DNA from 2 places in the Gluconobacter sp. GP1 genome. Region 2 is predicted to be linked to the other one. Evidence: riboswitches for the same ligand, from Rfam matches in the RefSeq annotation. Region 2 holds a riboswitch; the other holds the start of a gene.

Region 1 (9,810 bases), on a different contig from region 2:
CATTCTGTCGCACAGATGGAACAGGAGATGTTCGAAATTGGATGATGCAGGACGGGATGTCAGTTTTGCGGACGCAGCCTCATTTGGTCCCGGAGTGACTGGCGCTGTGACCAGAGACCGGAGAGATGATCCTGTGAGGTCCGAGACGAATATTTCTCCGACGAGTGCCACAATGTTCGCCACCACCCTGCGCAGTCGCCGGGCGCGCCAGAAAAGTGCACTGCCGCCTTTGCGATGGCTGCCTCGGATGGGGGCTGGCCGAGCGGGAATGGAAAAGCTGATTGGTGCTCAGGTGGACATGAGTCAGCTCTGGTTGGCTATTCCCCGACGGACCGTGAGGCGAAGTCGTCGCAAGCCACTTGAGCAGCAGCAGAGAGAGTTTGATCTGGAGCTCCTGCAGGTTGCCTGTACGCAGGCCGCGAGCTGGCCAGAGGGTATGCGGCTCATGGTTTCACTTGAAGACGATCAGGCGCCTGACACCGCTTTTAATGGTCGTTTGAACAGTGTTCTGGATCAGAGTGGGTTCCCGATTTCACGTCTAGATCTGGTTTTCCAGGAAAGCGGGATTGCTCAGGAGGAGCGCGAAGTCTGTTACACGCTGGCCTCTCTTCGGGACCGTGGCGTTCAGATCTTCACGAACGGGTTTGGCTCATCGGTCTCCAGTCTGACTTTGCTGAGAGAACGCGCCATCAGCGGCCTGTTGGATGGCGTGCAGTTTGATCTCGCAGTTCTGTCTGCATCAACGCTGTCCTGGAGTTTGCAGGGGAATGTGCCAGAGCTCGATGAAGGTGCAGTTGTTTTCTATCGCGCCGCTCTTGAAGCCGTCAAAGCGCTGGGCTTGTGCATTCGTGCCACGGGTGTGGACACGCCAAAGCAACTGGAATTCGTTCAGAAAACCGGTTGCTCCGAGGCGTCTGGCCTTATTTTGGCGGGCGCTGAAACGACCGCTCAGATTACCGAGCGGTTCGCCAGTGTAGACGGTCGGTCAAGACGACGACGTATGACCCGGACAGCCGAAGGGCTGTAGCCGGCAAAACCGGCCGCTCTCTACAAACATAAAAAGAGCTGCCGGTTATGACTTCAGATCTTGCATTGGTACTGGAACAGGCGCTCTGGATCCACGCGAAGCAGATTAGCAAGCATCGGGAGGACTTGTGTCAGAGCATCCTCAATCGCTTCAAGCGACTGTCCCGTCTGGTCTGCAATATACTTGAGATGCTTCTCACCCATGAGCGTTTCGACTTCCTTGGGGGTGAGCGGGTTGGTTTCCGTGTTGTGAATTTCGCTCACACGGGTGGCAAGGTGACAGTCGTCACGCATCAGACGGATTGTCACTTCCGTCAGGCCAGATCTGTCCATGCTTGCATTGCTCAGCCAGTCCCCAAAGCGGACGAACAGCGAGGTTGATTTCTGGCCTTTGGTCTCAGTCGTGGTTGTCATGACCCGTACTCCTCATCAAGGGAGAAACTGGCCGCATCCGGTGGGACTTGGCCCTGTCATAACAACGTTTGAGGAAGGCGTGTGTAGCATGGGGCGGAAACACCTTTGCGTGATGTTTCCGCCCTTCCGCATCAGTCTAACGGGCCACTTTCTACCAGCACAATTTCTGCGTTTTCCAGGGCAGTCATGACGATGGTTTCCACATCCGTCAGAGCTGCCCCGTCCCGCGTTGCAACGGTGCGACCCTCGATTTCCAGACTTCCTGTTGCGGGTACGAGATAGGAAAAGTTCTCCCGGCTCGTTTCGAAAGTCAGGGTCTCGCCCGCTTTTAGGGTTGCCCCCAGAACGCGTCCCTTGGCGCGGATCGGCAGAGCGTCATCCTCTGGAAAGCCGGACGCAAGAGTTACAAACCTTCCGCTGCGGGCGTCCTTAGGAAAAGGACGGGTGCCCCAGCTGGGCGTGCCACCTGGTTCATTGGGGATGATCCAGATCTGGAAGAGGGTGGTGTCTTCGGTTTCCTTATTGAACTCGGCATGGACGATGCCGCTGCCGGCAGACATGACCTGAACGTCACCAGCTTCCGTACGGCCTTTGTTGCCAAGGCTGTCTTCGTGAGAAATGGCTCCGGTGCGAACATAGGTGATGATTTCCATGTCCTTGTGCGGATGAGCGCCGAAGCCTGTCCCACCTTCGATTTTATCATCGTTCCAGACGCGCAGACGGCCCCAGTGCATGCGGTGCCGATCCGTGTAGCCAGCGAAAGAGAAATGATGCCGGGCGTCCAGCCATCCATGGTTGGCGTGGCCAAGCGAGGAGAAGGGTCTGATATCGAGCATTGGTCGCTCCTCAGTAAAGGTTATGGCCTTCAAGATGGGCGCGATGTGGCGTAAAGAAAATGGAATTGATGGAAATGTAAAGTTTCCATAAAGCGCATCTTAGAGAGGCTGTATGCTCCCCGATCTGGAAGGCTGGGCTGTTTTTGCCCGTGTCGCTGAAAGCGGCTCGTTTGCCTCTGCCGCGCGCACTCTTGGGCTGTCCCCGCCTACAGTGTCCAAGGTGATTGCGCGTCTGGAGCATCGCCTGAAAACGACTCTCTTTCAGCGGAGTGCGCGTCATCTTTCCCTGACATCGGCCGGAGTTGCGTGCCTGGAACGTGCCCGGCGGATGTTGGCTGATGGCGAAGGATTGGAAGCAGAATTACGGGAAGGCTCAGTCAGCCCGAGAGGAACGATCCGCCTGGCGGCTCCCATGGGGTTCGGGCTGGATATTCTCGGACCTGTTTTGCCGGAATTTATGGACCGGTATCCGGATATTTCCATGGAGATTGATCTGGATGATCGGACCGTCGATCTGCTGAGTGGCCGGTTTGAAGCAGCCGTCCGCATCACACCGGGAGACCTCGCCCCCGTAACCAACGGAGGAGCTCATCTTCTTTGTCGTTCCGTGATGCGGCTGGTCTGTTCGCCACAGATGAAGGAGAGACTCGGGACGATCGAAAAGCCGGAAGATCTTTCAGGCAATGCAGGGTTGCTCTACGCGAATTCCGATCTGCCAGACCTGCTTCGACTTACGCATGAGAGCGGCCAGCAGGCCTCTGTTCGTCTGCGAAGCAGGATGATGGTGAATAGTGGGGACATGCTTTTGCCCGCGCTCCGAAATGGCTCAGGCCTAGCGCTTCTGCCAGATTTCATGCTGCGGAGGGATCTGGATGCGGGGCGATTGGTTGAGGTTCTGCCCAGGTGGCGGGGCAGTGTTCTGTCGGTCTGGTTCATGGTCGTGGGGTGTGGTGCCACCCGGATGCAGATGCCTGCGCGGCTCCGTGTTCTGCTGGCCTATCTGGAGCAGGCCCTTGGCGGAAAGATTTCACAGGATTACAGTGCCGCGCAGGAGAAAACGCGATGAATTATGATGCGATGTTCCAGTCCGCCCTGGACGGTCTGCGCGCCGATGGCAGCTACCGTTACTTTGCGGAACTTGAGCGCCGGTCCGGCAATTTCCCGAAAGCCTATCATCATGGGCTCGGTCGTGACGTCACAGTGTGGTGTTCCAACGATTATCTCGGCATGGGGCAACACCCGGAAGTCCTCAAGGCGATGCATGATGCCCTTGATGAGACGGGCGCTGGCGCAGGTGGAACGCGCAACATTTCCGGCACGAACCACTATCATGTGGAACTGGAAAAAGAGCTGGCTTCCCTTCACGGGAAAGAAAGTGCCCTGCTTTTCAACTCGGGCTATCTGTCCAACTGGGTAACGCTCTGCACTATTGCGGGCCGTCTGCGGAACTGTGTGGTTCTGTCTGATGAACTGAACCATGCCTCCATGATTGAGGGCATCCGTCATTCCCGCGCTGAAAAGCAGATTTTCCGTCACAACGATGTGGAAGATCTGGAGCGTCGCCTGAAGGAACTTCCAGCAGACGTCCCCAAGATCATCGCGTTCGAGTCCGTCTATTCCATGGATGGCGATATCGCCCCGATCGAAGCGTTCTGTGATCTGGCCGACAAATACGGCGCCATGACTTACCTTGATGAAGTTCATGCCGTGGGCATGTATGGTGATCACGGTGCAGGCGTTGCTGAGAAGCTGGGCCTGTCCCATCGTCTGACGGTGATCGAAGGGACGCTCGGCAAGGGTTATGGCGTCGTGGGTGGCTATATTGCTGCCTCTGCACCGCTTTGCGATTTCGTGCGCTCTTTCGGTTCAGGCTTCATTTTCTCCACGGCTCTGCCGCCGATGATTGCTGCGGGTGCGCTGGCCAGCGTCCGTTATCTCAAGCGCAGCAGCGCAGAACGTGAAGGACAGCAGCGCGCTGTAGCCTATCTGCGGGCCGCTCTGGACAAGGCAGGCATTCCGCATGTCGGCAATCCGAGCCATATCGTACCCGTCATGGTGGGCGAGGCTGAGCTATGTCGGGATCTCTCCGATGAGTTGCTGAACCGCTTCGGGCATTATATCCAGCCGATTAATTTCCCGACCGTCCCGCGCGGAACGGAGCGTCTGCGTCTGACGCCGACGCCGCTTCATACAAACGAAGCAATTGACGAACTGGTTGAAGCACTCTCTACGCTTTGGTGCGAACGTCAGCTCAAGCGCTCTGAGGCTGCCTGAAGTCAGGTAGGCCAGCGTTCTGAATTCTGGAAAAGGCAGCCGGGTCACTGGCTGCCTTTTTTGATTCCAAGCTGGTTAGGCGAGCACGTAGACCCACGCATTTTTGCCTGAGCGCAGTGTAACTTGCACCCTCTTGTAGCTGGACACTTCATAAGCATCCGCAGCAAGAAGCTCAGCTTCAGTGATGCAGAAGACTTGCCCTGTGATTTCGTCCTGTGGATTGTCACTCGGGTGAATAACAGGATGAAAGCGTTTGCCGCTGGCCTTGATGACAGCAGCATCCGTGATTTCCATCATCGACGCCTGATAGCCCGTCATCGCATCCTCCTCGCCATGCAGCAGGCGACCGAATGAGGAAAGCTGAACCTCGGGTTGCTGGAGTGTTCCGTAGGAAAACAGGTAAACCGGCATCTGGTGAGGCATGAGTAGCTCCGTGAGATATAGCGCAGGGACGTCAGATCTTTCGGTAGCCTTGCCAAAGCGCTGTGACAGGGTGCCCGTCGTCCTGTGGAGTCAGATGGATATAAAGCCCGTCAATCTGTTCCAGAGGCAGGCAGTCATCCACTTCCATGAAGTTGTCGCGGTGGCGATGGTCATAGCCCGGTAATAGGGTCTTTTTGGCCTTTGCCTTGGCATCCTCTGCCGATGCGGCGACGAGGAAGGTAAAAGCGTGCTCTTCCTTCAACTCACCGGCCGCATATCCACCCATATTGATGAAATAGAGTGATTGGGCGCCTGCAGGTTTTTCAGGACTGAGTGTGACGGCGTGTCCGTCCGCCCATGTGATGATGCCGTAGGCATCGACGTGCAGGGAATTCCGAACCCCAAACCAGTGTTCTGCAAGTGATGGATAAGCATCTTCCGGCTTGTTCGCGATTGCAAACTGAACATCATGAACTTCGATGTTCGCGCCGGGTGCTGCGCCACCGAGATAGAAAACATACAGGTTCAAGAGCGTGTCTCCTCAAAACGTAAAGCAGGTCATAGCTGTTTCCCCGGCTCACTTCACGGTGAAACGCATTGACAGGACGAAGCTGATGCGATGAGTGTGGCCCCTACCAGGGGGAGCTTCGCCAAAAGAAGCTGAGAGGTCACTGAAGGACTGTAAGGTCTGCGGTGTGACGACCCTGCCGGGTGCATCCTGCATCCGGGAAACCTGATCCGGTTAGAACCGGCGGAGGGAATGGTGTTGAGACACAACGAAACTGGCTTTGCCAGCGGTGCGTGCTGTTGCTCCCTCTGCCTCAGAGGGGGCGAACATGGGTGACATTCCACAAAATCTGAACCAGAGACCAGCTGTAGGCCATGTGACGACAGGCCCGATTCAGGGTTCCTGCAAGAAGTGGTCCGAAGCGCCGGGACGCCCGGATATTCTGGTTCCATATCGCGAAATTGCGCTGCATCCGTCAGCGAATGAAGCGCCTGTCAGAGTTTATGACACGTCTGGTCCTTATACAGACACGTCTGTCACGATTGATGTGACGAAGGGCCTCTCGGCTCCACGTGCAGAATGGCTTGCCAAGCGGGGCTTCGAGCGGGTTGCAGCGCGGGCCGTCAAGCCGGAAGACAACGGCTTCGCAAGCGAGGCGCAAGCTGTTCCAGCGTGTCCGGCACCGCACGAAGTCTATTCGGGTGAGGGTGCACAGCACGTCACGCAGTATGAATACGCAAGGGCCGGGATCATCACGGAAGAGATGATCTATATTGCTCATCGCGAAAACGTCTGCCGTGCTGAAATGGCAGAGGGAGCGGAAGAGCGCCGGGCAGATGGCGAAGATTTCGGTGCGGAAATTCCAGCGTTCATCACGCCAGAATTCGTGCGCGAAGAAGTGGGGCGGGGGCGGGCTGTCATTCCCGCCAATATCAACCATCCGGAACTTGAGCCGGTTATTATTGGCCGCAACTTCCTTGTGAAGGTGAACGCCAATATCGGCAATTCGGCTGTGACGTCTTCTGCGGCCGAAGAGGTGGAAAAACTGGTCTGGTCCATCCGCTGGGGCGCGGACACGGTGATGGATCTCTCTACAGGCCGAAACATTCACAACATCCGTGACTGGATCATGCGGAACTCTCCAGTGCCGATCGGCACGGTGCCGCTGTATCAGGCGCTGGAGAAGGTGAATGGTGTTCCTGAGAAGCTGACGTGGGAGATCTTCCGCGACACGCTGATCGAACAGGCCGAGCAGGGCGTGGATTATTTCACAATTCATGCTGGTGTCCGCCTTCAGCACATCCCGCTGACAGCAAAGCGTACGACGGGAATTGTCTCCCGTGGTGGCTCCATCATGGCGTCCTGGTGTCTGGCGCATCATCGTGAGAGCTTTCTCTACGAGCACTTCGAAGAAATCTGCGACATCATGCGCCGGTATGACATCACCTTTTCCCTGGGGGATGGGCTGCGTCCGGGGTCGATTGCCGACGCAAATGATGCGGCGCAGTTTGCTGAACTGACGACGTTGGGTGAACTGACGAAAGTGGCCTGGGCAAAGGGCTGCCAGGTCATGATTGAAGGGCCAGGTCATGTGCCGATGCACAAGATCAAGGTCAACATGACCAAGCAGCTTAAGGAATGTGGCGAAGCGCCGTTCTATACGCTTGGCCCGCTAACGACCGACATTGCGCCGGGCTATGATCACATCACGTCGGGTATCGGGGCGGCCATGATTGGCTGGTTCGGGACGGCGATGCTTTGCTACGTGACACCGAAGGAGCATCTGGGTCTGCCGGACCGCTCAGACGTGAAGACGGGTGTCATAACCTACCGGATTGCGGCTCATGCTGCTGATCTGGCAAAGGGGCATCCAGCAGCTCAGTTGCGGGATGACGCACTGTCCCGTGCACGGTTCGAGTTCCGGTGGGAAGATCAGTTCAATCTGGCGCTGGACCCGGATACGGCACGGAGCTTCCACGACGAAACGCTTCCAAAAGAGGCTCACAAGACGGCGCATTTCTGTTCGATGTGCGGCCCGAAGTTCTGCTCCATGAAGATCAGCCATGACATTCGCCGTGAGGCAGAACGTCAGGATGGGATGGCGCAGATGAGTGAAGTCTTTCAGGAACATGGTGCAAAACTTTATGTTCCGGAAAATGAAGTAGAAACGATTGCGGAATAACACCTGACGCGGAATGATTGAGGGTGATGGCCTTGCGTCCATAGGCCATCACCCTCATCATAGAGTGATGCCGCTTAAGGAAGACCTTCTCCCATTCCGGAAAACCCGCAAAGTCACGAAACTGGCGACCCGGCTGGGCAATTCGGCTTCAAACTGCGTTCTGCATGTCATGGTCAATGATCGCGCCGGTTTGGTCCGTGAAAGTGCGGCTTTCGTCGGTCTTCTTGAGAAGGTGTGGAAAGCTCGCGGCGTTGAAGCTGATCAGGTCTGGGCAGAACTGAACGAAAGAATCCGCCTTGCGGAAGAACTTCGTGCTAATGGCATCCGACCGCGTAAAGGCGGCCACTACCGTTCCACCAAATTGCCCTGAGCCATGCCCTCTCTTCCAGATCTGTCTCATATTTCGCCGGATGACCTGAGCCGGCTGGATATCGGCGTGCTGATCGTGATTGGTCTGTCTGCTCTTTGGGGGCTGACACGCGGTTTTACCACAGAGCTTTCCGGGCTTGTCGCCTGGGCTTCGGCCGTCATTCTCACCTATCGGTTCCATGCTGCCCTGGTTCCATGGATTTCTCCCTATCTGCATGAGAGCTGGTTGGCGGAGAGCGCAAGCGCGGCAGTCCTGTTCATCGTCATCCTGCTGACGCTGACGACGATTGCCGGGCGTGTGGGTGCAGCGGTGAGGGGCACTCTTTTTGGCGGCGTAGACCGCATATTGGGCGCTATTTTCGGCATTCTGCGCGGATATGTGATGCTGATCGCACTTTATCTGCTGGCGGGGTCTTTTTTCGGGTCCTGGACCTCCTACCTGATGCAGGGAAGCTTCACCGGGCCATATATTGAGGCCGGAGCATCCCGACTTGCCGGTTATCTGCCACATTCATTGCAACCACATCTTGCATCGCCGCCCACAAGCGGTCATGACGCGTCGTTGTGAACCCAGTCCGGAAAGGCCGAACTGCATGACTGCCTCCGATACTCTCAACCGTCCTTACGAGGAATGTGGCGTTTTCGGCGTCTGGGGCGTGCCTGATGCGTCTGCCCTGACCGCTCTTGGACTCCATGCGCTTCAGCATCGTGGTCAGGAAGCTGCCGGAATCGTCAGTTTCGATAACGAACGGTTCCATCAGCACAAAGGTCTGGGGCTGGTCGGTGATGTCTTCGGAGACAGCCGTGTCATGGCAACGCTGCCTGGGAGTGTTGCCATCGGTCATAACCGATACGCTACCACAGGCGGAACGCATGTCCGGAATGTGCAGCCTCTGTATGCGGATTACGAGTTCGGTGGTCTGGCCGTTGCCCATAACGGAAATCTGACCAATTCTGCCACACTGAAGCAGGCGCTGGTAAAGCGCGGATGTATCTTCCATTCCTCCACGGATACGGAAGTCTTCATCCATCTCATCGCCATTTCCCTCTATACCACCGTGCTCGATCGCTTCATTGACGCCGTCAAGCAGGTGAAGGGGGCTTACTCCCTCATTACCCTGACGCCCGATGACGGCCTGATTGGCATGCGTGACCCATTGGGCGTTCGTCCGCTGGTTCTGGGTCGGATGCCGGGTTACGAAGATTCGAATGGTGGCTGGGTTCTTTCCAGTGAGACCTGTGCGCTCGACATCATTGGTGCGGAATATGTTCGGGACATCGAGCCCGGCGAAATCGTGGTGATAAACTCTGAGGGGCTTCGGTCCCTTCGCCCGTTTGGCGATCAGGGTGGGCGCTTCTGTGTTTTTGAATACATCTACTTTGCACGGCCTGATTCAGTGCTTGAAGGCCAGCCTGTCTATGAAGCCCGCAAGCGCATCGGTGCAGAGCTGGCACGCGAGACGGCAGTCGAAGCAGACGTTGTCGTGCCAGTGCCGGACTCCGGCGTACCGTCTGCGATCGGATATGCGGCTGAGAGCGGTATCCCGTTTGAGCTGGGCATTATCCGCAATCATTACGTCGGCCGGACATTCATTGAGCCAACGGATCAGATCCGGAATCTTGGCGTGAAGATGAAGCATTCCGCCAATCGTCCGGTTCTGGCTGGACGTCGGGTCGTTCTGGTCGATGACTCGATTGTACGTGGAACGACGTCTCGCAAGATTGTGGATATGGTGCGCGCGGCCGGTGCGACGGAAGTGCATATGCGCATTACGTCC
Region 2 (9,810 bases):
CCAAGTACAGCATTCTCCATGACCGGTTGGGTCTGACGGCCTCTTTGTTCCGTCTGGACAAGGGTAATGCATTGAACGCTGATCCGGTGACGGGTGAAATTCAGGGCTCTTCTGACCGGCAGCGTAATCAGGGTCTGGAACTGTCTGTCGGCGGTGTCATTCTGCCGGGCTGGAACGTGTCAGCGACCTATGCCCTTTATGATAGCAGCACGACGTCTTCTGCGACCAAGGCGAACCGCGGCAAGAATGTTCAGTATGTGCCACACAATCAGGCAACCCTCTGGTCAGCGTACAGCGCTTTCCCGGACAAGCCCTATAACCTGACAGTTGGTGGTGGGCTGACCTGGCGTGAGCATGTCTGGCTCGATACCGCCAATACTCTGCGTGCTCCGGCAAATCTGGATTTCAGTGCCATGATTTCCCATCGCTTTAACCGGCACTGGAAAATCTCCATGAATGGCTACAATCTTGCCAATAAACTCAATTACCAGAGCCTTTTCTCGAACCGTGCGACCCCCTCTGCAGGGCGTATGTTCCTGGGCGAAGTCAGCGTTGCGTATTGAGCGGCCAGGTTTTCGATTTGGAGCCAGCGCTTGGCGTAATGGGAAAACGCATTTTGTTTTCCCATTACGCTTGGGAGGCTTTTTGCCATTTGCGCAGCCCATGAACCGCCAGAACGACGAATATCGCGTAAAGGGCGGCTGTCGGATAAAGGTCGCGACTGACGAACATGGCAACATAAGCTGTGTCGATCACGATCCAGCAGGCCCAGCTGATCGTATGCCGCCGCGCAGCCCAGATCTGTGCAACCAGACTGTAACTGCTGAGCAGGGCATCCGCCACGGGGGTGGGATCGTCTGTAAAGCGAGCCAGACAGAAAGCCCACAGTCCGCCCCCAAGTGCGCCTATCAGAAGGCCAAAGAGTAACCCGCGTTCCGAAAGTGGCCGAATATGCAGGGTCTCATCCCCCTGCGCACCGTCTTTCATCCAGCGCCACCACCCATAGAGCAGGCAGCCACAGAATACGGCCTGAAGGCAGGCGTCGGCGTAAAGATGGGCTTTAAAAAACACCCATCCGTATAAGAGAGCGGCAAGAAGAGAGAGCGGCCAGCAAGCCATAGTGCGGCGTGCCGTCAGCCACACGCCGATGGCACTCAGAAGGGCCGCGATGAGTTCCGTCAGGGACATGCGGCAATGGCATCCAGAGTTTCGCGGAGCCAGTTCATAAGGTGTTGACCGTCACGGCCTGCAAACCAGTGTGCATGGCCTAAAAGATAGTCTGCGTAGGCGACATGGGCTGATGCCCTATCCTGAACAAGCGTGCTGTAATACGCGACCTCAGACAATGCGAATTCGACATGAACAAGCGGCAGGAACGCAACGACCAGTTCGCGTTCTCGCAAAGTGAGGGGACGGACACGGTGATAGCCCGCTAACAGGGCGCTCAGCTGGTTCCATGAGACAGCAAAGTGCGAGGACAGCCAAGAGATGGCAGTGCGCTCGATCGCCACCGCGAGATCGTAAGCAGCGCAGGTGCGATCAGACATACCAAAATCAAAGATCCCGCAGATTTCGGCGTCTGGAGTGGCGGACGTCCAGAACTGGTTAGACGGATGCCAGTCTCCGTGTCCCCAACAGGGGATAATCTCCGTCAGGAGTGGTCGCAGTTTTGCGTGGAAAGGTTCCAGGACACTTAGGGCCTGCTGCCAAGCCTCTGGATTCAGCGTCATGTTGAGGCCCGGTTGAGACGCAGCCCAATGACGGATGCCAGTCTCAAGATCGGGGTTGGTAATAGCGTTGAAGCTGGATAGCAAAAGCCGATCAGGCCGGGCGGGGGCGGCGTAATCTGTCGCTGCAAGATGAAGACGGGCGAGTGTGCCGCCAGCGGTATGCGCATGTTCTGAACAGAGAAACGGCTCCCAGGACTGAACATCTCGATAAAGATCCAAGCCGGGTAAGGGAGGAAAAACCTCATAAACCCAACTATGATCTGTCAGAGCGCAGTGTTGTTCCCGCGTTGTAAGCGCCGCCGTGACGGGTAAGTCATGGCGGCTAAGATGCGTCATGAAAGCGTGTTCTTCCGTCAGGGCGTTCTGATCGCGAAGGCGTGGATCATGACGCTTTAGAAAAAGCACCGTGCCGTCGGTAAGGCGGGTCAGGGCTGTCGCGGAGAACGGGCGTTGTCCATGCCACAGAACAGTTTCTGGAACGGCCGAGTTGGGAAAAAACGCCAGAACACGTTTCGCCTCGGCGAGTGTTAGAGGCGGCCAGTGCCGTTCAGCCTGCACACCATTGACGCCGAACTGTCCGGGAGCAGTCACGGGTTCAGAAGCCTGTGGACGCTGTGAACAGGGCTGCGAAACCGCCGCCGATGTAATAACTCGGGGCGCTCCCGCTGATCGTGCTGCCGTAAATGCCAGTCGTGTCCTTTGCGTTCAGGGTCGGGCTGGCAACGCCGGACAGGGAGCGCTCATTGGTGATGTTGATGAAGTTCAGGCGCAGGGTTGGTTTGTGCAGGCGAGACAGATCACCGAAGCGGTAGCCGACGGAAATATCGCCGGTCGTTCGGTCTGACATCCGCTCATCATTCATGAACGTTGCGTATTGGTGCCCGGTGTAATGCAGGGTGGCCACGCCGAAGATATGCCCGTCATCGTAACTGATGCCAGCCGCGGCCTGAAGTGTCGGGCTGCGAACGGCGATTTTGCCTTTGGTCGGCAGAAGATCGCCGCCGGAGGCAATGTTGTTATCAATGGTGGCGTGCAGATACTCGCCGGAAACATAGGGGCTGAAGTGGTGCCAGGGGCGCAGGCCGATTTCCACATCCACACCGCGGGAGGTTTGGCCGCCGGCATTCATGGTCGTCTGAATGATGGAGCCGTTCTGGGAGGCGAGTGTTGAGATCTGGCGGTTGGTGAAATTGTAGTTGAACAGCGTCAGGCTGCCGATGATCCATTGTCCTGTGCGGCGATATCCCAGTTCTTCGGAAATGGAATATTCGTTGCGGACATCCGCGCTGCCGGTTGTCGCGAGTGCGCCGGAGGTTGGGTCGTAGGTGTTGTAAAGCGCCGTCTGGTCTGGCGCGCGGAAATTGGTCGTGGCGTTAAAGAAGATCTGGTTCTGCTCATCAATGCGCCAGCGGACGCCAAGACGCGGCAGAGGCTCCATGCTGTTTGACGCCACACGATACTGAGGGCCGGGAACATTGTTCGTGCCAGCGCGGCTCATCATAACGGCCTTGAAACCCGCTTCGATGGTCAGGCGATCATGCAGGAGCGAGATATGATCGCCCAGATACAGTGCGTTGGTCTGGGAAATAGTGTGGAAGCTGCCGCCCAGCAGTTTCTGCCCGTCCGCAAGATGGATCAGGCTACGGCTGTTTTCCGCCCAGATATCGCCTGAGGCGCCGGTGGCAGAAACGGTTGTGAAGGGCTGCTGCTCGTTGTCGTCTCCGTAATCGTACCAGTAACCGAGGACGAAGTCGTTCCAGCCGGTTTTGTAATGCAGGGTGGAATTGAATCCGGAGCGATAACTGCGTTGCGTGTAGTTGGCACGCACGACAGCGGTTCCATCCTGTGCATTGGGCAGCGTGAGCGTGTCACTCAGGGGCTGAGTGCCGTTATAGAGTCCGGTTTCCGTCAGTGTGGAGCCACCCGGAACGTTGCCATAGGCGAACTGTGCGTAGGGTGTGACGTCCAGGGAAAGCTTATGCGTCAGATGCAAGTGGACGGGCGCTCCTGCATAGAAGGTGCGTTCTGGCGCACGCCACAGACGCCAGTAATTGACGGCATTGTCTGCGTTGGAGGCGTCATAATGGCCTGCAAGGTTGTTCGCGCCATGAATGCCATCGGCTTTCCAGCTTTCCATCGTAACCTGCGGATAATAGCTGGTGACGGTGGTGTTGAAGGAGCCAATGAGGCTGGCGCGGTTGCCCTGGCCCCATTCCTTCAGGAATTTGAAATCGACATGCTGGCGTTTGTCCCGCCCCGGTCCGCGCCAGTTGTCGCTGGCACTGTGGGAATAGGACACAAAGCCACGGATGCCGGAATTTCCGATGTTGCCTGTTTCAAGGCGAATGAATTCGCGGTTGGTGTCGAAGGAGCCATAGGAGACGCTGGCGAAACCCCCTGCCTTCTGTGACGGATCGAGAAAGGACAGGCTCATCAGCCCCCCGGCAGCGTTTAAGACAGGGCTGTCCAGATCTGCGGAACCCTGGGCGAGCGCGACCTGACTGTAGTTTTCGCTGTCAGCGAACTGGCTCGGATAGCCGGAATAATAGGCGACATCGTTTAGCGGTGTGCCTTCCAGCACATAGCCGATAGCATCATTGTTTAGGCCGCGAACGGTCAGGTTGGTGTTGGGCGAAAAGCCGAACGGATCGGATGTGGCGACATTCGCACCGGGCAGCATGGAGGCGAGCTGATAGGCCGTCGCCATCGGGGGTTGCTTGTCCATGTAGTCGCGGCCGACTGTGCTGATAGAGCGCACGCTGTTTTCCGGTCGGATCAGTCCGCCGCCGGGCTGATGTCCGGGCGCACTGTCAGAAACGCGGTGAACCGTGATGTGCTCGGCCTTCGGGGCTACGGGCGCAGGTGGGGTAAGGGCTGTGGTATCCGCCGCGCGCACTGTACCGGCACAAACGGTCAGGCCGAGCAGGAAGACAGGAACCTGGCGGGATTTGCGCGCAAATACGGTGGTCATGATGGTGCTGTCCCGCCTGCAATACTGCGATCCCCCATGCGCAGCGGGGACGACGAGAGACACCGAAAATCCAGTCTGTGGATCTGTCAGTAGCCACCATCCCTCCGCCAGCATGAACTGGATCAGGTTCTATGGGTCACTGCGCTGGTATGGCTCTAAAGCGCATACCCTCAGCAGTCTCTCAGCCCTTTGTCAGGGCACCCCAAGGTGAAGAAGCACTCCTTCATGGGCTGCGAGAGAATGTCAATAAATTCCGTAAGGCGTGGGGCGATCAAAATTTCGTCGGGAGGGATGGAGCGGCGATGCAGAGCAGGATAGAGTATTGTTATAAGATAACATTTCTAGGATCTGTCATGCGTGTTGTGAAGCGCCTGTTACCTACTCTGCTCATTGCAGGCACAGCCCTCGGTTCAGCTCAGGCCGAGGAAGGAATGTGGACGTTCGATCATCTGCCAGCCCGTCAGTTGAAGCAGCAATATGGCTTCGAGCCTTCGGCTGAATGGATCAACCACGTCATTCAGTCTTCAGCACGTCTGGCAGAAGGATGCTCGGCGTCTTTTGTTTCTGGTGACGGGTTGGTGATGACAAATCATCATTGTGCCAATACCTGCCTGACCGACCTATCGGACAAGACGCACGATTATTTTCATGATGGTTTTTCGGCAGAAGATGTTTCCAAAGAGCCGCAATGTCCGGGTATGGAGCTGGATCGTCTGGATCAGGTGAAAGACGTGACAGGCCGTGTCGCTGATATGACCTCAGGCAAGCATGGTGCGGATTATGCAAAGGCGCTTCAGGCTGCCAGTAGCGTTCTGACGAAGGAATGTGCGGGCGGAGACGCAACACACTGGCGGTGTGATGTTGTGACGCTCTATCACGGTGGTCAAACTGCGCTCTATCGCTATCGTCGATATCAGGATGTGCGTCTTGTGATGGCGCCGGATCAGGATATCGCATTTTTCGGTGGCGATCCGGATAACTTTACCTTCCCACGGTATGATATCGACCTGTCGATGTTGCGGGTGTTTGAGGACGGTAAGCCGGTCCACACACCTTTCTTCAAGTTTGACCCGAAAGGGCCAAAAGCAGGAGAGTTGGTGTTCACGTCTGGTAATCCGGGGCGAACGCAGCGGTCTCTTCCGGCCAGTGCATTGACGTTCCAGCGGGACGTTATCCTGCCAACCATCATTGGGGTGTATTCTACCAGCGAAGGGGCGCTCTGGCAGTATTCGCGTGAAAGCAAGGAACATCTGATTGAAGCGCAAAATACGCTGTTCGGCGTTCAGAACGGCCTGAAATCTCTGTCGGGCACCGTGAAGGCTCTGCGGGAACCCGGCGTGATGGAAAAGCGTGAAGCGGAAGATCGCGCTCTTCAGGCCTGGATTGATGCGGATGCCGAGCGCCGCAAAATCTATGGCGAGCCGTTCAAAAAAGTGGAGGCTGCACTGGCCATACAGCGCCAGTCTTATGGCCATGATTTTGCCATTGCCCGTACAGTTCATGGCCTGCTCGGTGATGCTGTCATGCTGGTATCAGCCGCGCAGGAGCGACAGAAGCCGGATGCCGAGCGTCGTGCGGGCTACCGCGATGCCGAACTGGCTGAACTTGAAGCTGAAATTTCTGCCAAAGTGCCGGTGCATGTCGATTTGGAAACCATGACGCTGGCTTTGGGTATGACCACGATGCGACAGATGCTGGGTGAGGACGATGCTGCCGTGCATCTGGTTCTGGGCACAAAAAGCCCGGATGAACGCGCGGCAGAACTGATGCAGGGAACAAAACTTGCTGATCCTGCGCAGCGCCTTGCGTTGTATAAGGGCGGTGCAAAGGCCATTCAGGCTTCTACGGACCCGATGATTGTTCTAGCCCGTCAGTTGCAGCCGGTTCTGGATGTGATCCGCAATCGAAGCCGTGATCAGATCGAGGCGCCAATGCACGAAGCTCAGGGTGCGATTGCCCGTGCCCAGTTTGCGCGCGCTCAGGCAGAAGGAAGGGCAGATACGCTTTATCCGGATGCTACATTCTCACCAAGACTGTCTTACGGCACCGTCAAAGGTTGGCAGGAGGGTGCCACGACGATTGCGCCCTTCACAAATTTTGCCGGGATGTACAAACATGCGACCGGGAGCGATCCGTTCCGCCTCCCGCAGGTCTGGCTGGATGCGAAGCCTCATCTGACACTGTCCACGAATCTCGATTTTGTTTCGACGAATGATATTGTGGGTGGAAATTCAGGCTCGCCGGTCATTAACCGGCAGGGCAATGTGGTGGGTCTGATTTTCGACGGTAATCTCGATAGTCTGGCTGGCGATCTTTATTACGATGGCGAGCGCAATAGAGCGGTTTCGACGGATACAAGCGCCATCATGGCTGCACTCAAGACTGTCTATCATGCCGATGCCCTTGCTCAGGAACTGGAACAGGGACACCTGTAATCATGATGTGAGGGTCATTCCTGCGGAATAACCCTCGACATCCAATGTAAGATTCCTGACAGTGGGTGGATGCCAGTCTGTCCGTCTTCCTGTTGTTTTCAGCCTGGAGTGTCCCCTGATGCTGGGTGACACTTTCCGCTCTCTGGGGCGGCGCAATTATCGTGTCTGGGTCTGGGGAGCACTGTTCTCCAACATCGGAACATGGATGCAGTTCACGACGCAGGACTGGCTTGTTCTCACTGAATTGACCCATCACGATGCCATGGCCATTGGCATCGTGATGGCCCTCCAGCTTGCCCCGCCTCTTTTGCTTATGCTCTGGACCGGACTGATTGCTGACCGGGTTGAGAAGCATCGCTTTCTGCTTTTTACACAAGGTGCTCTGGGTGTGCTGGCTGTTGCACTGGGTCTTCTCGTCGTTACGGGATCGGTCCGTCTCTGGCAGGTGGATCTGTTTGCTTTCCTGAGTGGTTGTGTCGCCGCGTTTGACAGTCCTGTTCGTCAGACGTTTGTCGGTGAGTTGGTGGGAGAGACTGACCTTCCAAATGCCGTGGCCATCAATTCCATGTCCTATAATGCTGGACGGATGATCGGGCCTGCGGTCGCAGGGTTCTGTATTGCGGAAATTGGTTCAGGCTGGTCGTTTGTTTTAAACGGGCTTTCGTTTTTCGGTGTCATGGGCTCTTTGCTCTTTATTCGCCGTGAAGACCTGTTTCGGCATGCCAAAGCGAGAGAAACCGAGCGCAACGCCCTGACCAGCGGACTGCGCTACGTCTGGGCGCGCGAGGATCTTCGGACCATTCTGATTATGTTGTTCATTATCGGAGCGTTTGGTCTCAATTTCCCGATCTTTATTGCGACCATGGCAGTTGGCGTGTTTCACGTCGGCGCGCATGGCTATGGAATTCTGAATTCCGCCATGGCCGTGGGCACCATTCTGGGGGGCTTTCTGGCAGCAGGCCGTAAAAAGGCAGATTTTGATGTTCTGCTGAATGGCTCATTGATTTTTGGTGTGGGGTGCCTGTTGGGAGCATTGGCCCCGACATACTGGCTTTTTGCCTGCACGTTGCTCATTACCGGCGTATCATCTCTTACATTTACAGCCACCAGTAACAGCTTCATGCAGCTCTCGAGCGACCCATCCATGCGAGGGCGCGTGCTGGCTATCCGGTTTGCTGTTTTTGCAGGATCATCCCCATTTGGTGCCCCTGTTGTGGGATGGGTTGCCAATTATTTTGGGCCACGGTGGTCCCTGGGTGTCGGAGCACTGTCAGGGTTTTTGGCGGCAGTGGTGGCGTTGTTATACATCCTGCGCATGCGAGAGCAGCAGGGCGAGAAGCATTCGTGACCGTTCGCTGGAGAAAGCGGATTGCGGCAGCGGCGTTGGCTGGCGGTATTATATGTGCGAGTTGGTGCGCATGCGTTGCCGTAACGGGTATGCGTGCTTCTGCCAGCCCCGCAGAAATGGGCGTCATTTTCGGCACAGCCGTCACGGATGCGGGCGTGCCGAAGCCAGCGTTGCAGGACCGTCTGGAAACCGGATTGTTACTCTGGAAAGAAAAGCGCGTTCGGGAACTGATGGTGAGTGGAGCTGTGGAAACGGCCAATCATCAGGATGAAGCTGAAATCATGGCGCACTGGCTGGAAAATCACGGCGTTCCGGCAGAAGCGATCATCGTTGATTCACAGGGAAACAATACCTGGCTGACGGCTCTGCACGTTGCGCAGGAAGCGCCGGAAGGAGCAGTCGTCGTTTCGCAATGGTTTCACATCATGCGGGCAGAATGGGCATTGCGGCATGCTGGCGTGAAAGACGTGTCAGGTGCGTATCCGAAAGTCTTTCGGCTGCCTGAACTCTACTATTTGTTCCGGGAGGCCGTGGCGCTCCCGGTATACTGGGTGACGAAACCGGCGCCTGCTCAGTAGGGCACACCAATCTGTTCGATCGCTGTTGCGAGTGACGGAGCCAAGGGCATCATCGGTGCCAGAGTGGACTGGTAGGCATGGTAAAGGTCGCCCTTACCTTTGTAGATATGTTCTGTCGGCTCGCCTTCTGGGCTGACTTCGTTGAACCAGCTTCCAAAATCCCGATCGATCAGGGTTGTGTCGATATAATCCCAGATCGTGCGATACCAGTGCTCGTAATGTGGATTTCCCGTGCGCTTATACAGGTTGATCGCCGCAGTCAGCGCTTCTGCATGAGCCCAGTGGACGCGGGAAGGCACATGGGGTTTGTGATCCCAGTCAATTGTGTAAACCATTCCGGGAAGACCATCGACATTCCAACCTGATTTCATGCCGGTTTCAAAGAGCGCCTGTGCGTCATGAAGCATCCAGCCCGGTGCTGTTTCGCCTCTGCGGAGTAAAGCTGCTTCCAGTTTCACGGTCAGGTGAGACCATTCAACGAAATGGCCTGGTGTCATGCCGTAAGGGCGTAGATCGTCCGTAGGTTTGTCTTCATGATAATTCTGCAGCAGATCCCAATTTCGGTTGAAGTGCTCGGGCATTGCGAAGCCCTGTTGTGGGGCTAGTTCATGCACAAACCGGGTGACGATCCGCAGCGCGCGGCGCAACCACTTCACATCACCTGTAACATCCGCAAGAGCCATGAAGGCTTCTGTGGAATGCATGTTACTGTTGGCCCCGCGATAGTTTTCCTCGTCAGACCAGTCGT

What was found. A riboswitch is a leader RNA that binds a small molecule or an ion and turns the genes downstream of it on or off. The one in region 2 is predicted to bind thiamine pyrophosphate.
Region 1: it holds a riboswitch for thiamine pyrophosphate, as region 2 does, so the genes downstream of both, thiC (phosphomethylpyrimidine synthase ThiC) here and R5H23_RS08800 (TonB-dependent receptor domain-containing protein) in region 2, are expected to answer to the same signal.

Annotation. Positions count from the first base shown of each region.
Region 1 covers NZ_JASGXC010000002.1:218,101-227,910, forward strand. The annotation lists gene R5H23_RS05570 (EAL domain-containing protein) at 134-1,027, shown strand; gene R5H23_RS05575 (YidB family protein) at 1,081-1,440, opposite strand; gene R5H23_RS05580 (pirin family protein) at 1,572-2,276, opposite strand; gene R5H23_RS05585 (LysR family transcriptional regulator) at 2,389-3,342, shown strand; gene hemA (5-aminolevulinate synthase) at 3,339-4,550, shown strand; gene R5H23_RS05595 (gamma-glutamylcyclotransferase family protein) at 4,626-4,973, opposite strand; gene R5H23_RS05600 (DUF1543 domain-containing protein) at 5,005-5,502, opposite strand; TPP riboswitch at 5,602-5,751, shown strand; gene thiC (phosphomethylpyrimidine synthase ThiC) at 5,810-7,663, shown strand; gene R5H23_RS05610 (hypothetical protein) at 7,677-8,033, shown strand; gene R5H23_RS05615 (CvpA family protein) at 8,037-8,600, shown strand; gene purF (amidophosphoribosyltransferase) at 8,626-9,810, shown strand, end outside.
Region 2 covers NZ_JASGXC010000003.1:125,696-135,505, reverse strand. The annotation lists gene R5H23_RS08815 (TonB-dependent receptor domain-containing protein) at 1-563, shown strand, start outside; gene pnuC (nicotinamide riboside transporter PnuC) at 628-1,188, opposite strand; gene R5H23_RS08805 (phosphotransferase) at 1,179-2,321, opposite strand; gene R5H23_RS08800 (TonB-dependent receptor domain-containing protein) at 2,326-4,701, opposite strand; TPP riboswitch at 4,784-4,916, opposite strand; gene R5H23_RS08795 (S46 family peptidase) at 5,055-7,136, shown strand; gene R5H23_RS08790 (MFS transporter) at 7,255-8,484, shown strand; gene R5H23_RS08785 (YdcF family protein) at 8,481-9,062, shown strand; gene R5H23_RS08780 (AGE family epimerase/isomerase) at 9,056-9,810, opposite strand, start outside.